2 regions of the Pseudomonas taetrolens genome follow, and region 2 is predicted to be linked to the other one. Evidence: predicted binding sites of a transcription regulator. Region 2 holds the regulator's gene; the other holds the start of a gene.

Region 1 (16,094 bases), 370 kb from region 2:
GATCTGCGTCAAGTCACAGTGTAGGAAAGCAGCGAGACTGACGCCAACTTTCCTACAAGGCTACCTCAACTTGCCCCGGTGCGATGATTCGCGCCCGGATCACGCGTTTGGAGTTCAGGTTACGAACCCGGATCTGCTCGCTGAGGCCGCCATCGGACAGGGCTTCGCCGGGCATTTTGACACTTAACGTGCCGCTGCGGGCATTGATCACGACCTGATCGCCCTTGCGTACGGCCGCTGCCTGTTCCAGGTGGGTGAGGGTCAAGACCTGATCGGTCACCATGGGCCGCAACAGTTTTTGCCCCACCGCCAGCTCGACGGCAGTCAAATACCCCTGATTGATCTGGCTGATATCCCGCTCGCGCAGGGTGACATCGGCGTAGTCGATCAACATGCCGCGCTTGAGCGGGTGGGCCACCGTGACCACCTCGCGGAACAGTTTGACCTGGGCCGGCACGAAGATGGTCCAGGGCGAGAGGCCGTCACAGCGGATGCGTACGGTCACGCGACCCATGGGTTGCGCCGGACTTTCGAGGCTGGCTGTCAATTCCTTGTCGCAGTGGGCCAGGCGCAGGCGCGGGTCCAGAGTGTTGACCTGTATCTCGTAGCGGCCTTCTGTCTGACGAGTGGCGAGATAGTCTTCGACGGCAAATTCAAGAAAGCCCTGGGTCACGCCGATAAGCTGATCAGGCGATGTAAAAGCGTCGGCGTGGGCCTGAGTGCCAGCGCCCAACAGGCCCGCAGCCGTCACGATGCCCAGGCCACGGTACACAGAGTGCATGAGTGGCCAGTGGCAGGATTTTGTCGTTTTTGCGTTCATGCCGGATAAATAGCAAAGCCCGTGCCGTTTCGCGGGCTTTGCGCCGCAACTTAAAGTTTTAAGAGGATCTGAGTATGGCTGGGGTGATGGATGCGGTTAACCAGCGCACTCAACTGGTGGGTCAAAACCGCCTGGAGCTGTTGTTGTTTCGTCTGGATGGGCCGCAGCTTTACGGGATCAACGTATTCAAGGTGCGGGAGGTGCTGCAGTGCCCGACATTGACGGTCATGCCCAAGTCCAATCCGGTGGTGTGTGGCGTGGCGAGTATTCGCGGAACGACCATTCCGATTCTTGATCTGGCCATGGCCACCGGGTTCGGTGCGTTGAAAGACCAGAGCAACCCGTTCGTTATCATCACGGAGTACAACACCCGGACCCAGGGGTTTCTGGTTCGATCGGTCGAACGGATCGTCAATATGAACTGGGAGGATATTCATCCGCCACCCAAGGGCACCGGGCGCGACCATTACCTGACGGCGGTGACCCGGATGGACGATCAACTGGTCGAGATCATCGATGTTGAAAAGGTTCTGGCTGAGGTTTCACCCTCGTCTGAAACCATTTCCCAAGGAGTGGTGGATGTCGATATCCAGAGCAAGGCGATCGCATTGCGGGTGCTGACGGTCGACGATTCGTCGGTGGCGCGCAAACAGGTGAGCCGTTGCCTGCAAACGGTGGGTGTTGAGGTGGTGTCGCTCAACGACGGACGCCAGGCCTTGAACTACTTGCGCAAGCTGGTAGAAGAGGGCAAGGATCCGTCTGAGGAATTCTTGATGATGATCTCGGACATCGAAATGCCGGAAATGGACGGCTATACCTTGACTGCCGAGATCCGGAACGATCCACGCATGCACAACCTGCACATCATTCTGCATACTTCGTTGTCCGGGGTCTTCAATCAGGCAATGGTCAAAAAAGTCGGTGCCGATGACTTTTTGGCCAAGTTTCGACCTGATGACCTGGCATCCCGGGTAGTTGACCGGATCAAAGCATCAGACCTTAGCTAGGGGCGCAGCCCCTGGCGGTCAACACGATTTAAGAGGCGGGATCATTTGTCGACGGCTAATTTGGATTTTGAACAGTTCCGGGTTTTCCTGGAAAAAGCCTGTGGCATTTTGCTGGGTGAAAACAAACAGTACCTGGTCTCCAGCCGTCTCAACAAGATGATGGAGCAGCAAGGTATCAAGTCGCTGGGCGAGCTGATTCAGCGGATTCAGAGCCAGCCGCGCAGCGGGCTGCGCGAGCAGGTGGTCGATGCCATGACCACCAACGAAACCCTGTGGTTTCGGGATACCTATCCCTTCGAAGTGCTAAAGAACAAAGTCCTGCCCGAGCTGATCAAGGCTAGCCCGGGTCAACGCTTGCGCATCTGGTCGGCGGCGTGTTCGTCTGGCCAGGAACCGTTTTCACTGTCGATGACCATCGACGAGTTCGAGCGCAGCAATCTGGGGCAGTTGCGGGCGGGGGTGCAAATCATGGCCACCGACCTGTCGGCCTCGATGCTCTCGACGTGCAAAACCGGTGAGTACGACAACCTGGCGATTGGCCGCGGTTTGTCCCAGGAGCGTTTGCAGCGTTATTTCGACCCCAAGGGTCCTGGGCGCTGGGTGCTCAAGGCGCCGATCAAAAACCGTGTCGAGTTTCGCTCTTTCAACTTGCTGGACAGCTACGCCGGCTTTGGCAAATTTGACGTGGTGTTCTGCCGCAACGTCCTGATCTACTTCTCGGCCGAGGTCAAAAAAGACATCCTGCTGCGTATTCACAGCACCCTGAAACCGGGGGGATATCTGTTTTTGGGTGCCTCAGAAGCGCTCAACGGCTTGCCCGATCATTACCAGATGATCCAGTGCAGCCCGGGGATTATTTACCAGGCCAAGTAATCAACGCCATCCTTTGCAGGCGCGAGCAAGCTCGCTCCTGCACAGAGAACGCTGATTAAAAGCGGCAGAAAAGCGGCAGTCAGCGGACATCCATTGCCGCTTTTCTGGCATTGCCGCCTTCAATTCCCCCGGCCAGGCCTTGAAATACGGCGATGTGAAAACTGGCACGGCACTTGCTCTGATCAACCTATGTAAAACCTGAACCTATCTCTCAGGTCAGCCCACAAAGGTTTTTCGACATGAGCATCAGCTTCGATAAAGCGCTCGGTATCCATGAGCAAGCCCTGGGTTTTCGCGCCCAGCGCGCCGAAGTACTGGCGAACAATATCGCCAACGCCGACACCCCGAACTACAAAGCCCGGGATCTGGATTTTGCTTCTGTGCTTGCCGCGCAGAACGATAAAAACCAGAACGGCAGTTTTGCCCTGAACAAGACCAATACCCGCCATATCGAAGCCCAAGGCCTGAGCGGCAGCGATGAGTCGTTGCTGTATCGCACGCCGATGCAACCCTCGATTGACCAAAACACCGTGGACGCCCAGCTGGAACAGTCCAGTTACGCAGAGAATGCGGTCAACTTCCAGGCCAGCTTCACCCTGCTCAACAGCAAATTCAAAGGGCTTATGTCAGCCCTGCGCGGGGAGTAATTCATGTCTCTAGCCAGTGTGTTCAATATTGCCGGTAGCGCCATGAGTGCTCAGACCACGCGTCTGAATACCGTTGCCAGCAACATCGCCAACGCCGAAACCGTGTCTTCGAGCATTGACCAGACGTACCGTGCGCGTCACCCGGTGTTTGCCACGATGTTCCAGGGGGCGCAAAGCGCAACCGGAGAGTCGCTGTTCCAGAACCAGGACGCTGCCGGCCAAGGCGTGCAGGTTCTGGGGGTGGTCGAAGACCAGAGCACCCTTGAAGCCCGTTACGAGCCTAACCATCCTTCTGCCGACGCCAAGGGCTATGTGTATTACCCCAACGTCAATGTGGTGGAAGAAATGGCCGACATGATTTCCGCCAGTCGTTCGTTCCAGACCAACGCTGAAATGATGAACACCGCCAAAACCATGATGCAGAAGGTCCTGACCCTCGGTCAGTGATAAGGGGCGACGTAAATGAGTGTGACCGATTCCACCAGCGGCCCGACCTTGAATCAGGTGCTCGCCAACTCTGCCCAGGCCAAGACCACAGACACCAGTCTGGCCGCTGCTTCCAAAGCGGTTTCCGGCAGCGGTTCGGCGCTGGGCAAGGACGCGTTCCTGCAATTGCTGGTCACCCAGCTGAAAAACCAGAACCCGCTGGATCCGCAGGACAACACCGCATTCGTGGCACAGCTGGCACAGTTCAGCAGCCTGGAAGGGATCACGACGCTGAACGATTCGGTCAACGCCATTTCCGGCAACTTCCAGTCTTCGCAGGCCTTGCAGGCCTCGTCGCTGGTGGGCCGCTCGGTGATCGTGCAAACCGGCGAAGCCTACGTCGACCCCACGAGCGACAAACCTTTCAATGGCACGGTCGTGGTGGCAGACGCGGACTCCAGGCCGGTCATCAGCATTACCAACGCTGACGGCGAAGTGGTCAGGACCCTTGAGCTGGGCACGCAAAAAGCCGGCAGTGTGGACTTCACCTGGGATGGCATGGACGACGATGGCCTGTTGCTGGACAAGGGCAACTACACCTTTACCGCCTCGAGCAAAACCGACACCGGCACCACGGCGCTGACGACTTACCTGCCAGCCACGGTAAACAGCGTGACCCTGAGCAAGACCGGTGGCGAGATCATGCTCAACCTCGCGGGTCTGGGCAGCATTGGTATTTCCAAAGTCCAGACCATTGGCCTCTAAGCCGACTCATACGCCTCAAGGAGAGAAACATGTCATTCAATATCGGCCTTAGCGGCCTCTATGCGGCGAACAAACAACTCGACGTTACCGGCAACAACATCGCCAACGTCGCGACCACCGGCTTCAAGGCATCCCGCGCAGAGTTCGCCGATGTCTACTCGGCCAGCAAGCTGGGCGTGGGCAGCAAGACCATTGGCAGTGGCGTCAACCTGGCCAACGTGTCGCAAAATTTTGGCCAGGGTGCGATCAACAACACCGGCAACCTGCTGGACATGGGCATTCAAGGCAGCGGGTTCTTCGTCCTGAGCGACAACGGCTCCCTCAGCTACACCCGCGCCGGTACATTCAAGTCTGACAAAGATGGCTACGTGACCAGTACCGACGGCACTTCGCGCTTGCAAGGCTACGGCGTGGATGCGAACGGCAAGATCGTCAACGGCGAACTGACGGACTTGCGTATCGACACCTCTAACCTTGCGCCCAAGGCGAGCAGTTCAGTTGACTCGACGATCAACCTCAATTCCAATTCTGAAGTGATCGATCAGACGCTTAACCCTTTTAATCCTGCCGAGCTCTCCAGCTACAGTAAAAAATTCAACACCATCGTCTACGACACCCAGGGCAACCCGCACCCGATGGATCAGTACATGGTGAAAACCGATTCCAATACCTGGAAAACCTACACCTTGATCGACGGACGCAATCCGGATGGCTCTCCGGTGACCGGTGAAAATGCCAAGACTCCGATCGCTTCGATCCTGGAGTTTGATTCGGCCGGTGCGCTGTCGAGCGTCTCGACGCCAAGTCCGGTTGCCGGCGAGGACCCCATTGTCAGCAGCACCCTGACTGTGGCGGACTGGATGCCGGGCGCTACGGTCAACGGCCAGTGGGTCTCCAACGGAGCAGCGGCCAACGGGACCGGGATTGGCATCGACATGACCAAAACCACCCAGTACAACACCGACACCTCGCGTAACCCGCCGACTCAGGACGGCTACGCCACTGGCCAGATCAACAATCTGACCATCGACGGTTCAGGGGTGATGTTCGCCAACTTCAGCAACAACCAAAGCCGCGCCATTGGCCAGATATCCCTGGCCAGTTTCACCAATGAGCAAGGTTTGCAGCCGGCGGGCGGCACCGCCTGGAAAGAAACCTACGCCTCGGGCCAGGCCGGTTATGACGTGCCCAAGATCGGCTCGCTGGGCGCCATTGCCTCGAACTCGCTGGAAGACTCCAACGTCAACCTGACCAATGAGCTGGTTGACCTGATCAAGGCGCAGAGCAACTACCAGGCCAACGCCAAAACCATTTCGACCCAAAGCACCATCATGCAGACCATCATTCAGATGACCTGATAGCGGTGATGCAACACAAAGCCCCGGCGCTCACACGTCGGGGCTTTGTGGTTTTTGAGGCAGTACCGAGGGCGATCATGTGCCCGCTCTCCGGGTGAGCCGGGGCCCCTCACAGGGCCGTGCGTTGCGCCAGCAATGCCTTGAACTCGGGTTGGCGGGCAGTCGGGACACAGACATTGATCACCTGCTCGATGGCCAGTGGTGTGGCGTTTTTTTGCTGCATCAATTCGATCGCTCTGTTCCACAGGGCATGGCGGCAATGCGCTTCGAGGTAATCGGGGGGCGAGATGGCCTGACCATAGATGATCATCTTGGCTGCCGGACGCAGGGGTTTGGCGACTGACAAAAGGCGGACTTTGGCCAGTGTTCGTGCCACCAGCCCCGGTCCGGGGAAGAATACCGGCACTGTTGCCGACAGTTGTGGCAGGTCGCTGCGGTACTGCTCGCCATACGTCTCAAAAAAGCCTTTGTTCATCGCATGGTGATAGCGTTTTTTGGCGTAGTAGTGATTTACGCAGTCACGGGCGGTGACCACCTTCGAGTCTCCCATCATGAACGAGACCGCGATCTGTTCGATGGTATGCAGGGTACTGCCATGGTCCGCCCATTCATCGATCAAGGCGATCACGGCGTCCATCAGTCCGGTGTTGGCGCGGGTGATCCCGCAGATACCGCTGTTGTAGAGTTTCAGGGTGTCTGCGGGGGCTTTGCCCCGGGCCACGAGATCGGCTGCAAAACGCTGATAAACAGGACGTTTGGCAGCCTCACGCCAGGTCCACTCAAATTGATCCATCAAATACTGATGATCGTTGATGCGCTCAAAGAGAGTGGCTGGGTCTTTGAAAAAGACCGTATCGGTGTCGACGAAAATGGTTTTGTCCGCGAGCTTGACCCCGGCAGCGATGGCGCAGGCCTTGCGTCTGTGGGTGTAGCCGTTGGCGCCTTTCCAGTCGGCCAGCATGGCGGTGGTCAGGGGGATGACATTGACGGGCCAGCCATCAAACGCCTGAGGTTCGTCAGTCATTACGCTGATCGTGAAGCTACCCGGTATGCGCTGCTCTCGAAGCGCAGTCAGTATGCTGAACCTGGCTTCCTGACGGTACACTTCATTACCGCCGTAGAGCAGATACAACAATTGATGGCTATCCATACGTGCATGCTTATCCATAGAGTGCGAGGGGCGCCCCGAGTCGGGTTTTTGGCAGGTGGGCATTATGCCGTATCACTTGACCATCAACCACAATGGCCTTCCCGGTGACCGTCATGAACCGGTGAGGGAGGCGGGGCGTCGTCTCGCGGCAGCTCAATCAGCCATTGAATTCAACCTGTTCCGGTATGCGCGTCATCAACACCTTGCCCCCGCGGATCGACACCCGTGCCTTGGCCTGGCGGCGTACCGCTTCGTAGTCGCTCTCTGCGTCCAGCACCAGCAGATTCGCCGGGCGACCCACGGCAATGCCGTAGCGCTCTCCGAGGTTGAGGGTTCGCGCGCTGTTGTCCGTGACCAGGTCCAGGCTACGTGCCAGGTCGTCAAACCCCATCATGTGGCAGATGTGCAATCCGGCATCCAGCACCCGCAGAATGTTGCCGTTGCCCAGTGGATACCACGGGTCCTTGATCGAGTCCTGGCCAAAGCAGACGTTCATTCCGGCACGATCCAGTTCGGCGACACGAGTGACGCCCCGGCGTTTGGGGTAGCTGTCGAAACGGCCTTGCAAGTGAATGCTTTCGGTCGGGCACGACACGAAGTTGATCCCCGATGCCTTGAGCAGGCGGAACAGTTTGAAACAGTAGGCATTGTCGTAAGAGCCCATGGCCGTGGTGTGGCTGGCAGTTACCCGGCTGCCCATGCCGCGCCCCCGTGCTTCTTCGGCCAGTACTTCAAGAAAGCGGGAATTAGGGTCGTCGGTTTCGTCGCAGTGCACGTCTACCAGGCAGCCGGTACGCTCGGCGAGGTCCATCAGGAACTTGATGGAGCTGACTCCCTGTTCGCGGGTGTTTTCAAAGTGAGGAATACCGCCAACCACATCGGCCCCCAGTTCGACCGCACGGGTCATCAACTCGCGCCCACCGGCATACGACTCAATACCTTCCTGGGGGAAGGCGACAATTTGCAGATCGATCAGGTGGCGTGTTTCTTCGCGGACTTCAAGCAAAGCCTTGAGCGCCCCCAGCGTAGGATCGGTCACGTCGACATGGGTGCGTACGTGCTGGATGCCGTGTTCGGCCAGCATCCGGAGAGTGGTGTGGGCACGTTGCTTGGTGTCTTCGTGGGTGATGGTTTCCTTGCGCTGGGCCCAGCGCTCGATACCTTCGAACAACGTGCCGCTCAAATTCCACTCGGGCTGACCTGCGGTCAGGGCCGCATCCAGGTGGATATGAGGCTCAACCAGAGGGGCGATCAGCAGTTGCCCGCGGGCATCGATATCACCCGCCCGGGCGAGCACCGTACCCGATTGCAAGGTGATGGCACTGATGCGCTCACCTTCGCAGGTGACGGTGTGCAGGCCTGGGGTTTTACGCAAGGTGGCATTGATGATGTTCATGTTCGGTCCTGTCGTTGGGCTTCAGTCATGCGCCACACGAGGAGGGCAACCGAAGCGTTCATGCGAAAAAGGGGATCGTCGAGCGATTGCCCGCTGTGGTGCTCGATGCGTTGTATCCGTTGGTTGATGGTATTGCGATGTACGTTCAGACGCTGGGCGGTCTTGAGGGCATTGCCGTTTTCCTGAAGCAGCGCGTCAAGGGTTTCGATCAGGCTGTTGGGGTGCTTGCGCCGGGATTCGATCATCCGGCCAAGGGTCTGCCTGACGAACCTATCGATCACGGAGCGGTCGCCAATGGCCTGTAACAGGCGCAGGACCCCCAACTCGCTGAAATCGCACAACCCGGTGTCCGGGCGTAGACTTTCCGCGACCTCCAGCGCCTGACGAGCCTCGTTCAATGCCTGGCGGTAATTCGCGCAGTCCTCGACCTTGGTTGCTAGCCCCATAAACAGCGGCATGTCTCCGGTGACGGCTTGCAGCCCTTGATAAAGAATCGACAGTTCTGCGCGAATGGCTTGGCGTTCTGCCAGCAACAGGATGAACAGGTCGCCTTGCACGATGACTGGTAGCGCATCGTGCAGACCACGGTTCCAGATGTCGAGATGGTCCTGCACGGCTTGACGAGTGTGTTGCAACACGCGCTCAGCTTCTTCTGGTGCATGGTTGACGAACAGCGTGCCGACCGCTGACAGGCGCAGCGCTACCAGGTGCCGCGGGCCGTCGAGGGGCAACTGCAAATGAGCTGCCCGCTGCCGGGCGGTGGCCAGGCTCGGGTAATCGCCGCTGAGCAACTGAGCCAGGATGTCATGGCGTGAACGTTTGACCTGGGCCATTTGCACCAGCGCGGTGCCGATCAGGTGGGTGACGATAACCATCTTCAGCAGGTACGGTTGTTCGATCAACGGCAAGCCGCACTGCTCGGCCAGGGCCACCACCGTGTCGGGGATGCGCTGGATGAATGTGCCCCCGGTCAGGATCACCAGCCCGGCGATTCCGCTGGCATTGCCATCGGCCACCAGGCGCATCAGGTTAGCCTCATCCCGGGGGTGATTGATCCCGGTGACGAATACCAGTTCGCCGCCCATGACCCATTCGGCGATACCTTCGTTCTCTGCAACGTACGACCAGCGCACATTACGCTGCAGGTTACGGGCGCCGGCGCGCAGGGACATGCCCTGCAAGCCGGGCAGGGCGAGAATTTCTTCGATAGTCAGGCTCAAAGCTCCTCCTGAGCTCGGGGTAACTGAAAGCGGCGGCTGATTTCCAGGAGCACGATGTAGCTCACGGCGGAAGCGACGATCCCGACCAGCGGCGCGACCCATGCCGAGCAATACGCCAGCAGCGCACCCAGCGCATAAGCGGTCAAGCCCAGCAAGTTGTAGCGCGGCAGCGTAACACTGGCCAGCGCCGGGTATTGACCGCGATGGCGATACCAGAAGTCAGCCATGATGACACCGCCAATCGGTGGAATGATGGAGCCGAGCAATACCAGGAACGGGATCAGCAGTTCGTACATGCCGCCCATGGCCAGTACCACTCCGATGGCGGCGGCGATCAAGGTCATCGTGCGACGGCGTTCGCTGCGCACCAGGTGGCAAGCCGATGCCGCGACGTTGTAGATCGTCGGGCCCTGGATCGTCCACAGGTTGAGGCACAGCATGACCACGGCGGCGAAGGACAAGCCTTGCAGCATCATCACTTCAACGATGTCGGCTTGTTGATACACCATGGCGCACCAGGCACCGGCAACGATCATCAAACCATTTCCGAGCAAGAAACTGACCACGCTGGCGATGACCGCAATGCGCCCGGTGCGCGACAGTCGCGTCCAGTTGGTGGCCTGGGTCGCACCGCTGGCGAAGGTGCCGAAGACCATGGTGATAGCGGCAGAGACACTCATGGTTTCATTCGGGATCACCGCCGCGAGCCCTTTGAAGCCGCCGACATGTTGAGTGGCGATGTACATGGAGATGACCAGCAGAGCACACATCAACGGCACTGACACCCGCGACAAAACATCCAGCCCCTTGTAGCCGATGATCGCAGTGATACTGAAGCCCAGGCCGAACAGGACCATCAGCGGCAAGGTGAAGCCCTCGGCCAGTCCCAGTATTTTCACCAGTACGATCGCAACCGTCGCAGTGCCCCAGGCGTACCAGCCCAGTTCGGCGAAACCGAGCAAAAAGTCCGAAAGCCGACTTCCGGCCTCGCCAAAGCAGAAGCGGCCCATCAGTACCGTATTCAGGCCGCTGCGGGCGGCGATCAACGCCAGAGCAGCGGCATAGAGCGCCAACAGGCTATTACCGATGGCGGCGATCCACAGCATGTCGATGAAATTGAACGCCATGCCCAGCTTGCCGCCGGCGAACATGGTTCCGGTAAAGAAGGTGAAGCTGAACAACACCATCGAAATTGACAGCAGCCCTTTGCGTGCTGAACGCGGGGCTTCGCTCAAAGGAAAGTCGCCGGGTGAACTCATGGTGTATTTCTCCGCCTCGAATGGATGACGCCGTAATCAATGGCACCCATGGGCTAGAGCAATAAGCGGGCCTGTTCAGCGTAGTGCGTAAAAACAGGAAAAGCGGGCACAGGCCATAGAGGGGCCTGTGCAGAGTGAACATATTCAGCGTGATTGCATGATTCAGGGTAGGCAGAGTGATTCATTTTGAGGCGTGGCCGCACTGTTTACGCACGCTATGTCGCAGCAGTCGCGGAGTCCGGTGCACATCCCATGGGCGTATTCCTCCCCCTAAAACAAAACCCCCGCCAGACCCGATTGTTGCCCGGGTCGTGCGGGGGTTTTGGTCAGGCGGTTAAACCGCCCGGGGAGCTCAGCTTATTGGCAAGCTTCGCAATCCGGCTCGTCAATCGCACAAGCCTTCGGCACCGGAGCCGGGCCAGCAGGTGCGGCGGCGACGTCTTCACTCTTGTTGCCGCTCGATACGGCGTTGAGCTTGCCAGTGTTGACGGTGGACTTCTCGGTGCTGGTCGCAGCCAGGGCACGGAGGTAGTAAGTGGTTTTCAGACCACGGTACCAGGCCATGCGGTAGGTCACGTCCAGTTTCTTGCCCGAAGCGCCAGCGATGTACAGGTTCAGCGACTGAGCCTGGTCGATCCACTTCTGACGACGGCTTGCAGCGTCAACGATCCACTTGGTGTCGACTTCGAACGCGGTGGCGTAAAGCTCTTTGAGCTCTTGCGGGATGCGTTCGATCTGCTGCACGGAACCGTCGTAGTACTTCAGGTCGTTGATCATGACCGAGTCCCACAGGTCGCGCGCCTTGAGGTCGCGAACCAGGTACGGGTTGATCACGGTGAACTCGCCCGAGAGGTTCGATTTCACGTACAGGTTCTGGTACGTCGGTTCGATCGACTGCGATACGCCGGTGATGTTGGCGATGGTCGCGGTCGGTGCGATGGCCATGATGTTGGAGTTACGAATGCCTTTTTGTACACGGGCGCGAACCGGTGCCCAGTCCAGGGATTCGTTCAGGTCAACATCGATGTATTTCTGGCCGCGCTGTTCGATCAGGATCTGTTGCGAATCCAGCGGCAGGATGCCTTTGGACCACAGCGAACCCTGGAACGTCTCGTAAGCGCCGCGCTCGTCGGCCAGGTCGCAGGAGGCCTGGATCGCGTAGTAGCTGACGGCTTCCATCGACTTGTCGGCAAATTCCACGGCTGCTTGCGAAGCGTATGGAATGTGCTGCAGGTACAGCGCGTCCTGGAAGCCCATGATCCCCAAGCCCACTGGACGGTGCTTGAAGTTCGAGTTGCGGGCTTGTGGCACCGAGTAGTAGTTGATGTCGATCACGTTGTCGAGCATGCGCACGGCAACGTCGATGGTGCGCTTGAGCTTGTCGGTGTCCAACTTGCCGTTGACGATGTGGTTCGGCAGGTTGATCGAGCCCAGGTTGCAGACCGCGATTTCATCCTTGTTGGTGTTCAGGGTGATCTCGGTGCACAGGTTCGAGCTGTGGACCACGCCCACGTGCTGCTGCGGGCTGCGCAGGTTGCACGGGTCTTTGAAGGTCAGCCATGGGTGGCCGGTTTCAAACAGCATGGACAGCATTTTGCGCCACAGGTCTTTGGCCTGGATGGTCTTGAACAGCTTGATCTTGCCCGGGTACTGGGACAGGGCTTCGTAGTACTCGTAGCGCTCTTCGAAAGCCTTGCCGGTCAGGTCGTGCAGGTCCGGTACTTCGGATGGCGAGAACAGGGTCCACGGGCCGTCATCGAAGACACGCTTCATGAACAGGTCAGGGATCCAGTTGGCGGTGTTCATGTCGTGGGTACGACGACGATCATCACCGGTGTTCTTGCGCAGCTCGATGAACTCTTCGATGTCCATGTGCCAGGTTTCCAGGTAGGCACAGACAGCGCCCTTGCGCTTGCCACCCTGGTTAACGGCCACGGCGGTGTCGTTCACGACTTTAAGGAACGGAACCACGCCCTGGGATTTGCCATTGGTGCCCTTGATCCACGAACCCAGTGCACGCACCGGCGTCCAGTCGTTGCCCAGGCCTCCGGCGAATTTGGACAACATGGCGTTGTCGTGGATCGCGTGGTAGATGCCCGAGAGGTCGTCCGGCACGGTAGTCAGGTAGCAGCTGGACAGCTGCGGACGCTGAGTACCGGCGTTGAACAGGGTAGGGGTAGACGACATGTAGTCGAAAGACGACAACAGGTTGTAGAACTCGATGGCACGGTCTTCTTTTTGCTTCTCTTCGATCGCCAGGCCCATGGCCACGCGCATAAAGAAGATCTGCGGCAGTTCGAAACGCACACCATCCTTGTGGATGAAGTAACGGTCGTACAGGGTTTGCAGGCCCAGGTAGGTGAACTGCTGGTCACGCTCGTGGTTGATCGCCTTGCCGAGTTTTTCCAGGTCAAACGTGGCCAGAACCGGGTTCAGCAGGTCGAACTCGATACCCTTGGCGATGTAGGCAGGCAGGGCCTTGGCGTACAGGCTGGCCATCTCGTGGTGAGTGGCGCTGTCGGCCACTTCGAGGAAGCTCAGACCTTCTGCACGCAGGGTGTCCATCAGCAGGCGAGCGGTCACGAACGAGTAGTTCGGCTCACGCTCTACCAGGGTACGAGCGGTCATCACCAGAGCGGTGTTGACGTCGGTCAGGGCTACGCCGTCGTAGAGGTTCTTCAGGGTTTCGCGCTGGATCAGGTCGCCGTCGACTTCAGCCAGACCTTCGCAGGCCTCGGTGACGATAGTGTTCAGGCGGCCCATGTCGAGCGGCGCGAAAGTGCCGTCGGCAAGAGTGATGCGGATCGACGGGTGAGCCTGGACAGCTTCTTCGGCCGGCGCGCGGATGGCGCGTTCCTTGGCACGCGAATCGCGGTAGATCACGTAGTCGCGAGCCACTTTCTGTTCGCCGGCGCGCATCAGGGCCAATTCAACCTGGTCCTGGATTTCTTCGATGTGGATCGTGCCGCCCGAGGGCATGCGACGCTTGAAGGTCGCGGTCACTTGTTCGGTCAGGCGCGCTACGGTGTCATGGATACGCGACGAGGCAGCAGCGTTGCCGCCTTCAACTGCGAGAAACGCTTTGGTGATGGCGACGGTGATCTTGTCATCAGTGTAAGGAACAACCGTTCCGTTACGCTTGATCACGCGCAATTGGCCTGGTGCAGTTGCAGACAGATCCAGATTGGAATCATCGGCCTGCGACGCAGTGCCCTGCGAGTTCTCGCGAGTTGTGTCGGTTTGCATGGGGGTGTCTCCACATTCTCTATGTTTGTTTGGGCGCCTTATGGGTGCCCACCGTTCCGTCCGAAGCGCTACAACCGGGTTGAGTCGGTATAAAGACCTCGAAGGTACAGAAAGGAGTTTGGGCCGCTTCCTTGCGAAGTCCTGAGTTTCAATGTACTGCCAGAAACTTTAATCCAGCTGGATGACAGTCTGCCTTCGGCTCTGCAACATCCAGGCCGCTTTCCGGCTTTTTGACTGGAAAGCGGAATCCATCCGCATGGGCGGTTGGAGTGTTTCAAAATGGTTTTGTCAACCAAACTGGCGCGAGAAAAGGACTTGAAATTCTCAGCTGAGCTGTGTTTGGTTTTTTTGCTGAAACCCTATATGTGGTGTGTTTCAGCAAGATTTATACAAGATATGCGTTTTTCAACGCATGTGCAACGTAGTATCCGGGCTTGAAACGTAGTGCGCTTTGTGTATGAAAGCCACAAAAACAGCGCAGACCGCGTACCTGCTAGGTCGAACCGTTTGTCACCCATTTTTACCGGATTAAACTGCCCGGACTGAATTTTGAGGGCGCGAACCCTACCACAAAAAACAGCGCTGTCCGAACGCATTTTGGGGCAGCGGCAAAGATAGAAAAGGTCAAGCGGAGATTGGAGGGAAAAGTGCCCGGGAGACCTCTCGGGGCCTTCCGGGCAATTGCGCGAAGTTAGAGCAACTGGAAGCTGTTTTGCTGGACGTTTTGCGAATCCAGGCCAATTTGTACCTTGAATTCACCGGGTTCGGCGGCGTACTTCAGTTGCGCGTTGTAAAACTTCAGGACGTCTTCATCGATCTTGAACTGCACGACTTTCTCTTCGCCGGGCTGCAGCATCAGCTTCTGGAAGTTTTTCAACTCCTTGACCGGACGGCTTAGCGATGCGGTGACGTCCTGGATGTACAGCTGGACGACCGTTTCACCGGCGCGCTTGCCGGTGTTTTTTAGCGTCACGCTGGCAGTCAGTGTTGCACCCGGTTTCAACGTACGGGCTGAGAGGCTGACATCCGACAGGCTGAAATCGGTGTAGCTCAAGCCATAGCCAAACGGGTACAGCGGGGTGTTCGGCTCATCAAAGTATTGCGAGGTGTAATTGCCCGGTTTACCCGGTGTGAAAGGACGACCAATGCTCAAATGATTGTAGTAGGTAGGAATCTGACCTACAGAGCGTGGGAAGGTGATTGGTAGCTTGCCTGACGGATTGTAATCACCGAACAGGACATCAGCAATGGCATTGCCACCCTCGGTTCCACTGAACCAGGTTTCCAGCACGGCATCAGCCTGTTGCTGTTGCACGTCAATCGACAGCGGACGCCCGTTCATCAACACCAGCACCAATGGTTTTCCAGTGGCTTTGAGGGCGGTGATCAGCGCGCGTTGGCTGGCAGGAATGTCGAGGTTGGTGCGGCTCGACGATTCGTGGGACATGCCCCGTGATTCGCCCACCACCGCCACCACCACATCGGCTTGCCGGGCAGCCTTGACCGCTTCATCGATCATCACCTGTGCCGGGCGCGGGTCGTTGGTCACTTCCGGGGCATCGAAGTTGAGGAAGTTGAGGTAGTCGACAATGGCCGTGTCGTCGGTGATGTTGGCGCCGCGGGCATAGATCAAGGAACCGTGCTCACCGAGTACATTGCGCATGCCGTCATACACGGTCACTGACTGCGCGGGCTGACCATTGGCCGCCCAGCTGCCCATCATGTCGATCGGTGCTTTGGCCAGGGGGCCAACCAGCGCGATCCTGGCCTGCTTGTTCAGGGGCAGGGTTTGTGCACGGTTCTTCAACAGTACCAGGCTCTTGCGCGCTACTTCGCGGGCTTCGGCACGGTGCAGGCGGCTTTCGGCGTTGGTTTCGGCCGGGTCATCTTCGGCCTTGCCGATCCGCAGGTACGGGTCGGCAAACAG
Region 2 (16,094 bases):
GCTCAATGGCGTCCAGTGCCAGCAGGCAACCGGTCGGCGCATTGGGGTTGGGGAAGATGATCCCGCCGTTGGCTTTGGCGTAATCGCCAGGCTGGATCTGAAACTGTTCGTCCAGCGGCACGGCATCGAACGCTATGCCATACAAGCCGCAGTAAACCGGATAGAAGCTGTAGCTGATGTCCGGAAACAGCAGCGGCTTGTCGTGCTGGAACAGACCATTGAAAACATGGGCCAGCACTTCGTCAGAGCCATTGCCCAGAAACACCTGATTGGTCTGCACCCCGTAATACTCAGCCACCGCCTGCTTGAGCAGGTCGCTGTTCGGGTCCGGGTACAAACGCAGGTTGTCGTTAAGCTCGGCCTGCATCGCTGACAGCGCTTTAGGCGAAGGCCCATAAGGGTTTTCGTTGGTATTGAGCTTCACCAGCTTCGCCAGCTTCGGTTGTTCACCCGGCACGTAAGGCACCAGTTGCTTAACGAAAGGACTCCAGAATTTACTCATGCTTATTGCCCCTGTTCGGTGTCGGCGATGATCCGGTACTCGGCACTGCGGGCGTGGCCGGTCAGGGATTCGCCACGCGCAAGAATCGAAGCCGTTTTACCCAGGTCGGAGGCGCCCTGCTCCGAGCAGAAAATGATCGAGGAGCGCTTCTGGAAGTCGTACACCCCCAGCGGTGAGGAGAATCGTGCGGTGCCCGAAGTCGGCAGGACGTGGTTCGGGCCCGCGCAATAATCACCCAACGCCTCGCTGGTGTGACGGCCCATGAAGATCGCACCGGCATGGCGGATCTGCGGCAACCAGGCTTGCGGGTCGGCCACGGACAACTCCAGGTGCTCGGGTGCGATACGGTTGGCGACGTCGATCGCCTGCTGCATGTCATTCACCAGAATCAACGCGCCACGGCCATTGATCGAGGTATTGATGATGTCAGCCCGCTCCATGGTGGGCAGCAGCCTGGCAATGCTGGCTTCTACCTTGTCGAGGAACTCGGCATCCGGGCTGACCAGAATCGCTTGCGCGTCTTCGTCGTGCTCGGCCTGAGAGAACAAGTCCATGGCGATCCAGTCCGGATCGGTCAGGCCATCGCAGACCACCAGAATTTCCGAAGGTCCGGCGATCATGTCGATGCCAACCTGGCCAAATACATGGCGCTTGGCAGTGGCCACATAAATATTGCCCGGCCCCACGACCTTGTCGACCTTGGGTACGCTTTCGGTGCCATAGGCCAGGGCGGCGACAGCCTGTGCGCCGCCAATGGTGAACACCCGGTCAACACCGGCAATGCAGGCCGCCGCCAGCACCAGCTCGTTGAGTTCGCCCCGCGGGGTCGGCACCACCATGACCACTTCAGGGACGCCTGCGACCTTGGCCGGAATCGCGTTCATCAACACCGAAGACGGGTACGACGCCTTGCCGCCTGGCACATATAGCCCCGCACGATCCAGCGGGGTGACTTTTTGGCCCAACACCGTGCCATCGGCCTCGGTGTAGCTCCAGGAATCCTGTTTCTGTTTTTCGTGATAGCTGCGTACGCGCTGTGCGGCTTTTTCCAGAGCTTCACGCTGAGGTACGGTGATGCGGGTCAGTGCCAGCTCCAGACGCTCGCGCGGCAGGATCAGGTCGGCCATGGACGTCACTGCCAGCCCGTCAAAACGCTGGGTGAACTCCACCAAAGCTGCGTCCCCACGCTCGCGTACTGCCTTGATGATGTCCAGCACGCGCTGGTTGACCGAGTCGTCAGACACACTTTCCCAGCTCAGCAAATGATCCAGATGCTGCGCGAAGTCCGGGTCAGCAGCGTTGAGTCGGCGAATTGCAGTGGGAGCGGTCATAGCGAGGGCCTCGGTAATTGGCGAATGCTTAGAATTTATACAGCTTGATATTGCACAGATCAGGCACCGCAAGACTACCAAGCCATCCGCGCGGGTACCTGAGATTTCTGGCTATTACACGGATAGATGGGCGCGACCCGGGGTCGCGCAGGTGAGTCAGCCGCGGTGTCGCGACTCCACTGCTTTGCGCAGGGTGTCGATCAGAGCTTGAATACGGGCGTGCTGCATTTTCATCGAAGCCTTGTTAACCACCAGACGGGAGCTGATGGCGGCAATGAAGTCCTGAGGTTCCAGGCCATTGGCACGCAAGGTGTTGCCAGTGTCGACGACGTCGATGATTTTGTCGGCCAGGCCGATCAGCGGGGCCAGCTCCATCGAGCCATACAGCTTGATGATATCGACCTGACGACCTTGCTCGGCGTAGTAACGCTTGGCAACGTTGACGAACTTGGTAGCCACTCGCAGACGGCCTTTAGGCTCGACGGCACCGATAGCGCCGGCAGTCATCAGTTTGCACTGGGCAATCTGGAGATCCAGAGGCTCGTAAAGGCCCTGGCCACCGTATTCCATCAGCACGTCTTTACCCGCCACACCGAGGTCTGCCGCACCATGCTCGACATAGGTCGGCACGTCAGTGGCACGCACGATCAGCAGGCGTACGTCAGGCTGGGTGGTCGGAATAATCAGCTTGCGGCTTTTGTCCGGATTCTCTGTCGGCACAATGCCCGCTTCAGCCAGAAGCGGCAAAGTATCGTCAAGGATACGGCCCTTGGACAGTGCAATGGTCAGCATGGGAAACGTAAGTCCTTATCAGGGTACTTATGCCCGGACGCAATCGGCGCCGGACAAACATCGAGCCTGATAATCAGGCTCGACTTGAACGATTCGAGGCCAGGTAAGGTAAAGCTTGCAAGCCATTACGTCACCTGGCGGCTGGACACGATCCCTGTGCCCATACAGCCAGACTGCAAAAACTAGCCCGGAACGCGGCGAATTTTTGCACCCAGCATTTGCAGTTTTTCTTCGATGCATTCGTAACCACGGTCTATGTGGTAAATGCGATCGATCAGGGTGTCGCCTTCAGCAACCAGCGCCGAAATCACCAGGCTGGCCGAAGCACGCAGGTCGGTTGCCATCACTGGCGCACCCTTGAGTGTTTCGGTACCGGTCACGATGGCAGTATTGCCTTCGACCTGGATCTTGGCGCCCATGCGGTGCAATTCATACACGTGCATGAAGCGGTTTTCAAAGATGGTCTCGATCACGGCACCGGTGCCTTCGGCAATGGCGTTAAGCGAGATGAACTGCGCCTGCATGTCCGTCGGGAACGCCGGGTACGGAGCCGTACGCACGTTCACGGCCTTGGGACGCTTGCCGTGCATGTCCAGTTCGATCCAGTCTTCGCCGGTGGTGATCTCGGCGCCTGCTTCCTTGAGCTTCTCAAGTACGGCTTCGAGAATCGTCGGGTCAGTGTCCTTGACCTTCACACGGCCGCCGGTCACGGCAGCTGCCACCAGGTAGGTGCCGGTTTCGATACGGTCAGGCATCACACGGTAAAGCGCCGGGTGCAGACGCTCAACACCTTCAATGGTGATGGTATCTGTACCCGCGCCGCTGACGTTGGCGCCCATGGCGTTCAGGAAGTTGGCCAGGTCGACGACTTCAGGTTCACGCGCTGCGTTTTGCAGCACGCTGCGGCCTTTGGCCAGGGCCGCGGCCATCATGATGTTTTCAGTACCGGTTACGCTGACGGTATCGAAGAAGAAGCTGGCACCGCGCAAACCGCCTTCCGGCGCCTTGGCCTTGATGTAGCCGCCTTCCACGTCGATCACCGCACCCATGGCTTCAAGGCCACGGATGTGCAGGTCAACCGGGCGCGAACCAATGGCGCAACCGCCTGGCAGTGCAACTTCAGCGTAGCCGAAGCGCGCAACCATCGGACCCAGTACCAGGATCGACGCACGCATGGTCTTAACCAGCTCGTAGGGTGCGATCAGAGTCTTGATAGTGCGCGGATCGATCTCAACGCTGAGTTTTTCATCGATCACGGGTTCAATACCCATGCGACCGAACAGCTCGATCATCGTCGTGATGTCGTGCAGGTGCGGCAGGTTGGCTACGGTCACTGCGCCATCGCACAGCAGGGTTGCAGCCAGAATCGGCAAGGCCGAGTTCTTCGCCCCGGAAATACGGATTTCGCCATCAAGACGAACACCGCCGGTAATAATCAATTTATCCATAACAATCTCGACGCCAATGGGCTCAGGGGGCTCAGGTGCGCTCGGCCCAGGCCGCGCTGCTGAAGAATTTCATAGTGACCGCATGGATGCTGCCATCAGCGATCCAGGGGTTCAAATGGGCATAGATGCTTTGTTGACGCTTGACCGGGCTCAAGGCCACCAGTTCGTCACTAATCACGTTCAGCTGAAAGTTGCAGCCTTCGCCCTCAACTTCTACCTGGGTTCCAGGCAACTTTCCCTCAAGAAAGCTCTTCACTTCTACGGCCTGCATGCTCAACCTCAATCGGCGCCAACGCGCGCGGGTCGGCCATCATACAAAAAAGCCCCGCGCCTGCGAACCCCGCATAACAGGACTCTGACGGGGGGCCTTCCATAGATGGCTATTAATGATCTGCCAGCAATTCAGTCAAGCCCGACACCTGCGCGATTTCACGCAGGTCTTCGGGCATGGCTCGAATGCTCAACGGCTTGTTCAGGGCTTGTGCATCACGGATGTAACACAACAACAGCGACAAACCGACGCTGCTGGATTTTTCGACCGCCGAGCAATCCACCACCAGGGCTTTGGCCAGGGCTTTCTTGATCAGGGCCTGGCCCTCAGCGCGCAAGCGTGGGCCCGTCTGATAATCAATCACGCCACTCAGGCGCAACTCGCTCTCGCCAGCCAGTGTTACAGCCGCTTCACTCATTGGTTGGCAGCCTTGGGAGCTGCTTCATCGGTCACTTGCTTGGCCTTGGCGACTTCACCTGCCCAGTTGTCGATGGTTTTATCCAGGTTGTTGCCATTGCGCTGCATGGCATCGGCGAACTGGTCACGGAACAGTTTGCCGATATTGATGCCATTGATAATCACGTTACGCACTTTCCACTCGCCGTTAACCTTGTTCAAGGTGTAGGAGAGCGGGTAAATAGCGCCGCCATTACCTGTGACCTGCATGTCGACACTGGTGCGATCGCCACTTTCATCTTTGGCCGGCGACACAGTGATGCCCTTGTTATTGAATTCAAGCAAGGCATTGCCATAGAACTGCATCAGGCTGCGCTTGAAGTTCTCTTGAAAACGCTGCATCTGCGCAGGTGAGGCATTGCGCGAATATTTGACGGTCATGATGCTTTTTGAAATGCCGTCAACGTCCACCACGGGACCGACGATAGTGTTCAAGGCATCGTAGAACTGGCTTGGGCTCTGCTTGTACTGCTCTTTATTGGCAGCCAGGTCGGCCAGCAATCGGGTCGTTGTGTCTGAAACGATGTCATGGGCAGACTGCCCTGGCGCAGCATTGGCCGCCAGAGGCAGGGTTGCAGCCAGAATCACCAACAGACCACGGCGCAAGAGAGAAATCATCTGAACACTCCTTATTTGGCGTCTTTGCTAACAGTATTAAGCAGGAACTTGCCGATCAGGTCTTCAAGGACCAGCGACGATTGAGTGTCGTGAATGGTGCCACCATTCTTGAGCAAATCGTCCTCTCCGCCCACGCTGATACCGATGTACTTCTCGCCCAACAGGCCCGCCGTGAGGATAGACGCTGTCGAATCGGTCGGCAGGTTATCCACGCGTTTTTCCAGCTGCAAGGTGACACGGGCAGTGAAGTTGTCACGGTCCAGGTCAATTGCCGTGACCTTGCCGATCGTCACACCGGCCATCGTGACCTTGGCGCGAACGGTCAGACCGGCAATATTGTCGAAATAGGCGTACAGCTTGTACGTGTCGGTGCTGGTAGCCGGGGACAATCCGCTGACTCGCAGGGCGAGCAACAGCAAAGCCAGGATGCCAGCCAGCAGGAACAGGCCGACACCGATTTCCATGGTGCGGTTTTGCATCAGAAATCTCCAAACATCAAGGCGGTCAAAATAAAGTCCAGCCCGAGGACTGCCAATGAGGCATACACCACGGTCTTGGTAGTGGCACGGCTGATCCCCTCGGAAGTGGGTTCACAGTCATAACCTTGGAACACGGCAATCCAGGTCACCACAAAAGCAAATACGATGCTTTTGATGATCCCGTTCAATACGTCACCACTGAAGGTCACGCTGTTTTGCATGTTGGCCCAGTACGAACCGTCGTAGACACCGAGCCAGTCCACCGCCACCCATGAGCCGCCCCAGATCCCGACCACGCTGAAAATCATCGCCAGCAGCGGCAAGGAAATGAACCCTGCCCACAACCGTGGCGCGACGATGTACTTGAGCGGGTCAACACCAATCATTTCCAGGCTGGACAGCTGCTCGGTCGACTTCATGTTGCCGATTTCTGCAGTCAATGCAGAACCGGCCCGACCGGCAAACAGCAGCGCAGTCACTACGGGCCCGAGTTCACGTAAAAGCGTCAGGGCAACCATTTGCCCGACTGCCTGCTCGGAACCATAACTGGACAGGATGCTGAACCCCTGCAGCGCCAGCACCATGCCAATGAAGATGCCGGACACGACGATAATCACCAGCGACATGACACCTACGGAGTGCAGCTGTTTGAGCAACAGCCCGAACCCGCCCCCAATGCCTCCCCGCCCCAGCAGGGCGTGAAACAGGAAAATGCTCGAACGGCCCAGTACGGCGAGAATGTCGATCCCGGCCCGCCCGAACAACCCGATACGGTCCATTATTGAATGCTTGCGCATCAGCGCTTCCCCAGAAGATCGGTTCGGTAGTCCGACGCCGGAAAATGAAACGGAACCGGGCCATCCGGATCGCCGTTCATGAACTGACGAATACGCGGATTATCGGCATTCATCAGCTCTTCTGGCGTGCCCTGCCCCAATACCTGACCATCTCCGACAACATATAAGTAGTCGGCAATACTCGCTGTTTCGGCCAAATCGTGTGAAACCACAATACTGGTAATTCCCAGGGCGTCGTTCAGCAGGCGAATCAGTCGCACCAGCACACCCATTGCGATAGGGTCCTGCCCCACGAAAGGCTCGTCATACATCAGTATTTTCGGATCCAGCGCAATCGCTCGCGCCAAAGCTACCCGACGCTTCATGCCACCGGACAGCTCATCCGGCATCAGGTCGATTGCACCGCGCAGCCCGACCGCTTGCAGCTTGAGCAGCACGATGTCACGGATCATTTCTTCCGGCAGCTGGGTGTGAACCCGCAGCGGAAAAGCCACGTTCTCGAACACGTCGAGATCGGTGAACAGGGCTCCGCTCTGAAACAACACGCCCATATGTTTGCGGGCATCGAAAAGATCACTGCGTGACAGGGCCGGCAGGTTCTGACCGTTCACCCAGACTTCACCGCTACTGGGACGCAGTTGCATTCCCATCAGACGCAATAGTGTGGTTTTACCGCAGCCGGACGGCCCCATGATTCCCGTGACTTTGCCACGTGGAATTCGAATATCGACATTATTGAAGATGCTGCGCGTGCCGCGCTTGAAGGACACTCCCTTCAGCTCAACCGCGTAGGCGTTATCGGCGCTCATCTAAACTCCTTGCGATGCAGCCTCTGCCTCTCACCCGGACACCAAACCCCTTGTCAGGAGGCATGCGTTCCCTGAGCGGGCTGAACTGGCGGCGAACTATATCACTGCTGATACTGACCGCCCAAGGCCGAAGGAGTGCCCGTACAGATACCAGACAGCGAAATAAGTACGAATTAACAGGCATAAGCCCCCCGTTTGCAGGCACAGGCAATAAAGCACTGCGATCAAGCGTGAGGGAATTCAACATTACCGCTATAATCTTTGCCTTTTCTCAGGCTACCTGACTTCGAACATGAGCCAATCCAGCGACCTGATTCAATCAGCCCAACGTACCATCCGCCTCGAGCTGGAAGCCGTAAAAGGTTTGCTGCCTCATATCGACGCTGATTTCGTACGCGCCTGCGAGATGATTTTGGCAAGCAAGGGCCGGGTAGTCGTTGTAGGCATGGGCAAATCCGGGCATATCGGACGCAAAATTGCCGCCACTCTGGCCAGCACCGGCACCACGGCTTTTTTCGTCCATCCCGCTGAAGCCAGTCATGGCGACATGGGCATGATTGCGCGCGGTGACATCATTCTCGCGTTGTCGAACTCCGGCTCGACCACCGAAATCGTCACCCTGCTGCCCCTGATCAAACGCTTGGGCATCCCGCTGATCTGCATGACCGGCAACCCGGACTCACCCCTGGCCAAGGCTGCCGATGTCAAACTCGATGCCCGCGTGGCCCAAGAGGCTTGCCCGCTGAACCTGGCCCCCACCTCTTCGACCACCGCAGCATTGGTACTGGGTGATGCCCTGGCGATTGCATTGCTTGAAGCCCGGGGCTTTACTGCCGAAGACTTCGCTTTCTCGCACCCGGGCGGCGCTCTCGGCCGACGCTTGCTGCTGAAAGTCGAGAATGTCATGCACAGTGGCGAAGAACTCCCCCAGGTAGTACGTGGCACATTACTTAAAGACGCGTTGATGGAAATGACCCACAAGGGCCTCGGCATGACCGTCGTCATTGATGAAGATGGCCGCCTGGCCGGAATCTTCACCGACGGTGACCTGCGCCGCACACTGGACCGTCAGATCGATATCCGCAACGCAACCATTGACTCGGTCATGACACCCCACGGCAAAACCGCCAGGGCCGACATGCTGGCAGCTGAAGCCTTGAAGATCATGGAAGACCATAAAATCAGCGCACTGGTGGTTATCGACAAGGAAGAGCGACCGGTCGGCGCCTTGAACATGCACGATTTACTTCGCGCAGGAGTCATGTGATGACCCTCGACCTGCTCCAGCGCGGCAAAGGCATCAAGCTTGCCATTTTCGACGTTGACGGCGTCTTGACCGACGGGCGTCTCTATTTCCTTGAAGATGGCAGCGAATTCAAAACCTTCAGCACCTTCGATGGCCAAGGCATAAAGATGCTGATGGCCGCCGGGGTTCAAACCGCGATTATCAGCGGCCGTAAAACCCCTGTGGTTGAACGCCGCGCACAGAATCTGGGCATCCCGTACCTGTATCAGGGCCGGGAAGATAAATTGGTCGTATTGAACGAGCTTCTCGGCCAACTCAACCTAAACTATGAACAGGTCGCCTATCTGGGCGATGATTTGCCTGACCTGCCGGTTATCCGTCGTGTCGGTCTGGGAATGGCCGTTGCCAATGCGGCCAGCTTCGTTCGCGAACATGCTCATGGCGTGACCCTGGCGCGTGGCGGTGAAGGTGCCGCCCGCGAATTCTGCGAGCTGATCCTGCGCGCCCAAGGCCGCCTGGACGCAGCCAACGCCGCCTACCTATAGAGCTTCCTATGCTGAGCAAAAAGATTCGTAACATCCTGTTATTCGCAGTCATTGCTGCGCTGTTCGCAGCCGTTGGCTATTGGAATATCAGCCCCGGACGCTTTCTCGACACCCCTGTAGTGGCTGTCGATGAATCTGCCATCGATTATTACGCCCTGAACGCCCGCAGCCTTCAGTACCTGCCGGACGGTAAACTGCAGTACGAAATGACCGCCGACAAGGTTGAACACGTAAAGGCTTCAGAGGTCTCTTTACTGACCAAGCCCGACCTGCAGATGTATCGCGGTACAGCGTACCCGTGGCACGTCCAGAGCGAACGCGGCGAAGTCAACCCGGACGGCAGCGAGGTTGAGTTGATTGACTCGGTACGCATCGCCCGGACCGACGAAAAAAAACGCACAACGGTTATTACCAGTAGCCGCATGACTGTATTCCCCCAGAAGCAATATGCGCAGACCCAGCAAGCCGTTAGAATCGACGGCGCTGGCGGCGTTACAACTGGCAAGGGAATGAAAGCATATTTGAAAGACGGCAGGATGGACCTGCTGTCCAACGTAAGAGGACAGTATGAGTCTCGTTAAAACCCTCCCTTTATTGCTCAGCCTGAGCGCAGCACTGGGAAGCGCGAGCGCCTGGGCTCTGCCGAACGATAACGAACAGCCTATCCGCATCCAGGCCAATGAAGCACAGCTGGATGACAAACAAGGCGTCGCTACCTACAAGGGTGATGTGATCATCACTCAGGGCTCGATGAAAATCACCGGCAACACCGTCACTATCACCCGCAACGCGGCGGGAGAAATTGACGTAGTGACGTCGGTGGGCAATCTTGCCTACTTCGAGCAGCTGCAAAAAGAATCTGATCCCAAACCGGTTCAGGCGTATGCCGTGACCATTCAGTACCATGCGCCGCAAAACCGCATCGTGCTGATCGACAGGGCCAAGGTCATTAACGACGGCAACACCACCGAAGGCGAGAAAATCGTCTACGACACGGTGAAACAGGTCGCCAATGCCGGTCGCGCCAATGGCAGCAGCGTCACCGCTCCACGTCCGCGCATCGACATGGTGATCCAGCCGAAGAAAAAAACCGACCAACAGAAGGCCCAGTAATGGCAACTCTGAAAGCCCAGCATTTGGCTAAAAGCTACAAGAGCCGCCAGGTGGTACGAGATGTCAGCCTGTCGATCGACAGCGGGCAAATCGTCGGCTTGCTCGGTCCTAACGGTGCGGGCAAGACCACGTGTTTCTACATGATTGTCGGCCTGGTCCAGGCCGATCAGGGTCGCGTGCTGATCGACGACCTCGACGTCAGCCATCAACCCATGCACGGTCGCGCACGTGCCGGTATCGGTTACTTGCCGCAGGAAGCTTCGATCTTTCGCAAGCTGTCGGTTGCCGACAACATCATGGCAATCCTCGAAACGCGCAAGGAGCTGGACAAGGCAGGTCGTCGCCAGGAACTGGAAAGCCTGCTGCAGGAATTCCACATCAACCACATCCGCGAAAACCTGGGCATGAGCCTGTCTGGGGGCGAACGCCGCCGGGTCGAAATTGCCCGCGCACTGGCCACTGCCCCCAAGTTCATCCTGCTCGATGAACCCTTTGCAGGCGTTGACCCCATTTCCGTAGGTGACATCAAGCAAATCATCCATCATCTGAAGGCCAAGGGTATTGGCGTGCTGATCACCGATCACAACGTCCGTGAAACCCTCGACATCTGCGAAACTGCGTATATCGTCAACGACGGTCAATTGATCGCTGAAGGTGATGCTGAAACGATTCTTGCCAACGAATTGGTGAGAGAAGTTTACCTCGGTCACGAGTTCCGCCTGTAATCGCAGGAATGGTGGAAACTCCTGGAGCGCTGACAAATAAAACATCCAACGACGTTTTATTCCACAAGCGCTCAGCCGTTTCCCGGGGCAACGGAAACTAATTAAGAACGCCCCTAGGCAAACACAGCGGTTTCAGGCATATAATTTGCTTATGTTTGGCGCTTCCGCGCCCTTGTAGTGGATGGCGCCATGTGCGCCGGCGAATAAGGTGTAAAGCCCCTGCCATGAAACCATCGCTAGTCCTGAGAATGGGCCAGCAGCTGACAATGACACCTCAGCTGCAACAAGCCATACGCCTGCTCCAATTGTCGACCCTGGACCTGCAACAGGAAATCCAGGAGGCCCTGGAATCCAATCCGATGCTCGAACGCCAGGAAGAAGGCGAAGACTTCGACAATTCGGACCCTATGGCCGACAACATCGAGCAAAAACCCAACAACGATATTCAGGAGCCTTCCTACCAGGAATCCGCCCCTACCGTGGACAACCTCGAGGAAGGCGAATGGAATGACCGCATTCCCAACGAGCTGCCTGTCGACACCGCCTGGGAAGACGTTTATCAGACCAGCGCCAGCAGCCTGCCAAGCAATGACGATGACGAGTGGGACTTCACCACCCGCACCTCTGCCGGTGAAAGCCTGCAGAGCCACTTGCTGTGGCAATTGAACCTTGTACCGATGTCCGACACTGACCGACTGATCGGTGTGACGCTCATCGACTGCATCAACAACCAGGGCTATCTCGACGAAACACTCGAAGAAATCCTCGAAGCGTTCGACCCGGAGCTGGACATCGAGCTCGATGAAATCGAAGCTGTCCTGCACCGCATCCAGCAATTCGAACCCGCCGGTATCGGTGCACGCAGCCTAGGCGAATGCCTGCTGCTGCAATTGCGTCAGCTGCCTGCCAAAACACCTTGGCTGAACGAAGCCAAGCGCCTGGTCACCGACTACATCGACCTGCTCGGCGCTCGCGACTACAGCCAGTTGATGCGTCGCATGAAGCTCAAGGAAGACGAGCTGCGCCAGGTCATCGAGCTGGTACAAAGCCTTAATCCGCGCCCGGGCTCACAAATCGAGTCCAGCGAAGCCGAGTACGTGGTACCTGACGTTATCGTGCGCAAAGATAACGAACGCTGGCTGGTGGAGCTCAACCAGGAGTCCGTGCCACGCTTGCGCGTCAACCCGCAATATGCCGGTTTCGTCCGCCGTGCCGACACCAGTGCCGACAACACGTTTATGCGCAATCAACTACAGGAAGCACGCTGGTTCATCAAAAGCCTGCAGAGCCGCAACGAAACCCTGATGAAAGTGGCGACCCAAATCGTCGAACATCAGCGCGGCTTCCTGGAGTACGGCGACGAGGCCATGAAGCCTTTGGTGCTGCATGACATTGCCGAAGCCGTAGGCATGCACGAATCCACGATCTCTCGGGTTACCACACAAAAATTCATGCATACCCCGCGCGGTATTTATGAGTTGAAGTACTTTTTCTCCAGCCATGTCAGCACTTCCGAAGGCGGCGAATGCTCGTCCACCGCGATCCGTGCCATCATCAAAAAACTGGTTGCCGCTGAAAATCAGAAAAAGCCGTTGAGTGACAGCAAGATCGCTGGTTTACTGGAGGCACAAGGTATTCAGGTCGCCCGTCGCACCGTCGCCAAGTATCGCGAATCCCTGGGAATCGCGCCTTCGAGCGAACGCAAGCGTTTGATGTAAGCCACGGGTTACAGCGTTTCAGTGGCAGGCTGCTCAGCCTGCCACTTTATGCAATGGCATCAAAAGGAGAAACTGTATGCAAGTCAACATCAGTGGACACCAACTGGAAGTCACCGAACCGCTGCGCGCTTACATCGGCGAAAAACTCGACCGACTGGAACGCCACTTCGACAAGATTACCAACGTACAGGTGACGATGGCGGTCGAAAAACTGAAACAGAAAATCGAAGCCACTCTGCATATCCATGGAGGGGAAGTCGTTGCCAATGCCGAGCATGACGACATGTATGCGGCAATTGACCTGCTCACTGACAAGCTTGATCGCCAACTGAAAAAGCATAAGGAAAAGACCCAAAGCCTGCTCCAGGGCGCGACCGGTCGTTAATACTCCCTACCCATGATTCGACTTGAAAATATCCTGACCCCCGGCCGTTCCCTCGTGAACGCGCCGGGCGGCAGTAAAAAGCGCGCACTCGAACAAATTGCCAACCTGATCAGTCGCGAAGTGCCTGATCTCGAAATGCAGGATGTTTTCGAGAGCCTTATTGCCCGTGAAAAACTCGGCTCCACCGGTTTTGGTAACGGAATTGCAATCCCCCATTGCCGCCTCAAGGGCTGCAAGTCGCCAGTCAGCGCCTTGCTGCACCTCGACGCCCCTATAGATTTCGACGCCATCGATGGCGCGCCGGTCGACCTGCTCTTCGTTTTGCTGGTACCTGAAGCGGCAACCGATGCACATCTGGAACTGCTCCGGCAGATCGCCAGCATGCTCGATCGTAAAGACGTGCGCGAGAAGCTGCGCGCCGCATCCAGCAACGAAGCGCTGTATCAGGTTGTTCTGGACGTACAGAACGGTCATTAATCATGCGCTTAGTTATTGTCAGCGGACGCTCCGGCTCCGGTAAAAGCACTGCCCTCGCCGTCCTTGAAGACAACGGTTTCTATTGCATCGACAACTTGCCTGCCGGCTTGTTGCCGGAGCTGGCGGAGCGTGCGCTGATTCACACCGAGCTGGCACAGCCGCTGGTGGCCGTATCGATTGATGCGCGAAACCTGCCGAGCCATTTATCGCGTTTTCCGCAATTGCTTGAAGAGGTGCGCAGTCGGCATATCCAGTGCGATGTGCTGTATCTGGATGCCGACGAAGAAACCTTGTTCAAGCGGTTCTCGGAAACCCGCAGACGTCACCCGCTGAGCAGTGCCAGCCGCTCTTTGGCCGAAGCGATCCGCGACGAGACGCAACTGCTGGGGCCGATTGTCGACCTTGCTGATCTCACCATCAACACCACCAACCTCAACCTGTATCAGTTGCGCGACACGATCAAGTTGCGCCTGCTGAACAAACCAGAAGCCGGTACTGCCTTTTTGGTGGAGTCGTTCGGCTTCAAGCGCGGGATGCCGGTGGACGCCGACCTGGTGTTTGATGTGCGGTGCCTGCCCAACCCGTATTGGAAACCCGAACTGCGAGAACAATCCGGGCTGGACCAGCCCGTCGTCGACTACCTGGCAGCCCAACCGGATGTCGAAGAGATGTTCCAGGACATCTCCAGCTATCTGCTCAAGTGGCTGCCGCGTTTTGCCGCCAGCAACCGCGCCTATGTCACCATTGGCATCGGCTGCACGGGCGGTCATCACCGCTCTGTCTACCTGACCGAACGACTCGGCAAGTGCCTGCAAAAAACTCTGAAGAACGTCCAGGTTCGCCACCGCGACCTTACTTGAAAGGATTTAACCCGCGATGCCTGCTCTGGAAATAGAAATCATCAACAAACTGGGCTTGCATGCTCGTGCATCCGCCAAGTTCGTGGGCATCGCCGGGAAATACCCCTGCCAGATCCAGGCAGGCCGCTCGCCGGAATCCATGGTCGACGGTAAGAGCATCATGGCAATGATGATGCTCGCTGCTGGCAAAGGGACTACCATTCATCTCAAGACTGAAGGTGAGCAAGAGCAGGAAGCGCTGGAAGCGCTGGTGACATTGATCAACAACTACTTCGATGAAGGCGAGTAATCACTGAAACGATCTCTGCAGGAGCGAGCTTGCTCGCGATGATCCCGTGCAGTGGCTGAATCGCAGTGATTTTGAAATCTGCTCGAGCAATCGAACGTCGTCCGATTGCCCGTGCAGGTTCAGATCATATAGCCGGCTTTCCCCTACCCCAATGCAGTGTCCATCACCATCATCAGACAGAACCCGACACACAACCCCAGACTGGCCAGCTTTTCGTGCCCGTTGCGACGCGACTCAGGGATGACCTCCTGAGTCACCACCAGCAACATAGCACCTGCCGCCAGGGCCAGGCCCAAGGGCAACAGCACCTGGGCAAGGTTTACCAGCCATGCGCACAGCACCGCAAACACAGGCTCAACCAGACCTGACGCCGCGCCCACCAGGAAGGCCCTCACCCGCGACATCCCTGCGCCCGCCAGAACCAACGCGATCACCAGCCCTTCCGGAACATCCTGAAGCGCAATCCCCATGGCCAGGCTATCGGCATCAGGCATGCCGCCACCCGCCGAAACCCCGACTGCCATACCTTCCGGAATGTTGTGCGCCACAATGGCAATCACGAACAACCAGATACGCGGGGCAATAACAGGTTCGCCCGGGCGACTGCTCAACCCTTGCGGTCCGGCCCCGGACACCTTGAGATCCACCAGGAACAGAAAAAACGCCCCCAGCTGGATACCCGCACTGACCAGCCCGCTTGAGGCCCAGGATGACAGCCCCAGATTTTCAGCGGCTGCAATGCCTGGAACGATCAACGAAAAGGCGGTGGCAGCCAGCATGACGCCCGCGCCGAAGCCCAGCAACGTATCGCTGACAGCCATCGGCATTTTGCGTATCACCAGCACCGGTACCGCCCCGAGTGCCGTTCCCAGCGCACAGAGCGCACCGCCCTGAAGCGCGCGCAACATCCGCGGCTCAAGATCCAGCCAGACCAGCCCCTTTGCAACCAACAAGGCCGTGCCCGCCAACAGCAAGAGCGAGCCCAGGGCATAACGAAACATCCGTACACCGCCGACCGCTAATATTTGCGTGCCCATAATCCGCCTGAATCCTTTTGAGTAGGCTTGGCTCAGGCCATCGCAGCCTGATAACGACGCGCCACTTCTGGCCAATTGATCACACTGTAGAACGCATTGATGTATTCGGGGCGACGATTTTGATAGCGCAGATAGTAGGCATGCTCCCACACATCCAACCCCAGAATCGGTGTATTACCGTTCATCAGAGGACTGT

What was found. Region 2 encodes sigma-54, which starts transcription at its own class of promoters, with help from an activator protein. Its sites were predicted from a motif close to ANTGGCATNNANNTTGCTNT; they were not measured.
Region 1: flgB (flagellar basal body rod protein FlgB) is a predicted target of sigma-54. The motif match lies at 2,861-2,880, and genes of this name have one in related genera.

The regions. Positions count from the first base shown of each region.
Region 1 covers NZ_LS483370.1:3,496,571-3,512,664, reverse strand. The annotation lists gene flgA (flagellar basal body P-ring formation chaperone FlgA) at 53-820, opposite strand; gene DQN55_RS16180 (chemotaxis protein CheV) at 895-1,827, shown strand; gene cheR (protein-glutamate O-methyltransferase CheR) at 1,873-2,700, shown strand; gene flgB (flagellar basal body rod protein FlgB) at 2,940-3,347, shown strand; gene flgC (flagellar basal body rod protein FlgC) at 3,351-3,794, shown strand; gene DQN55_RS16160 (flagellar hook assembly protein FlgD) at 3,810-4,538, shown strand; gene flgE (flagellar hook protein FlgE) at 4,568-5,896, shown strand; gene DQN55_RS16150 (hypothetical protein) at 6,006-7,046, opposite strand; gene codA (cytosine deaminase) at 7,204-8,442, opposite strand; gene DQN55_RS16140 (PucR family transcriptional regulator) at 8,439-9,662, opposite strand; gene codB (cytosine permease) at 9,659-10,921, opposite strand; gene DQN55_RS16130 (ribonucleoside-diphosphate reductase subunit alpha) at 11,279-14,167, opposite strand; gene bglX (beta-glucosidase BglX) at 14,859-16,094, opposite strand, start outside.
Region 2 covers NZ_LS483370.1:3,864,471-3,880,564, forward strand. The annotation lists gene hisC (histidinol-phosphate transaminase) at 1-502, opposite strand, end outside; gene hisD (histidinol dehydrogenase) at 505-1,833, opposite strand; gene hisG (ATP phosphoribosyltransferase) at 1,990-2,625, opposite strand; gene murA (UDP-N-acetylglucosamine 1-carboxyvinyltransferase) at 2,808-4,073, opposite strand; gene DQN55_RS17930 (BolA family protein) at 4,105-4,344, opposite strand; gene DQN55_RS17935 (STAS domain-containing protein) at 4,457-4,762, opposite strand; gene DQN55_RS17940 (MlaC/ttg2D family ABC transporter substrate-binding protein) at 4,759-5,418, opposite strand; gene mlaD (outer membrane lipid asymmetry maintenance protein MlaD) at 5,430-5,897, opposite strand; gene mlaE (lipid asymmetry maintenance ABC transporter permease subunit MlaE) at 5,897-6,694, opposite strand; gene DQN55_RS17955 (ATP-binding cassette domain-containing protein) at 6,694-7,503, opposite strand; gene DQN55_RS17960 (KpsF/GutQ family sugar-phosphate isomerase) at 7,796-8,770, shown strand; gene DQN55_RS17965 (KdsC family phosphatase) at 8,770-9,294, shown strand; gene lptC (LPS export ABC transporter periplasmic protein LptC) at 9,303-9,875, shown strand; gene lptA (lipopolysaccharide transport periplasmic protein LptA) at 9,862-10,407, shown strand; gene lptB (LPS export ABC transporter ATP-binding protein) at 10,407-11,132, shown strand; gene DQN55_RS17985 (RNA polymerase factor sigma-54) at 11,357-12,850, shown strand; gene hpf (ribosome hibernation-promoting factor, HPF/YfiA family) at 12,927-13,235, shown strand; gene ptsN (PTS IIA-like nitrogen regulatory protein PtsN) at 13,248-13,712, shown strand; gene rapZ (RNase adapter RapZ) at 13,715-14,572, shown strand; gene DQN55_RS18005 (HPr family phosphocarrier protein) at 14,589-14,861, shown strand; gene DQN55_RS18010 (ZIP family metal transporter) at 15,005-15,898, opposite strand; gene DQN55_RS18015 (superoxide dismutase) at 15,931-16,094, opposite strand, start outside.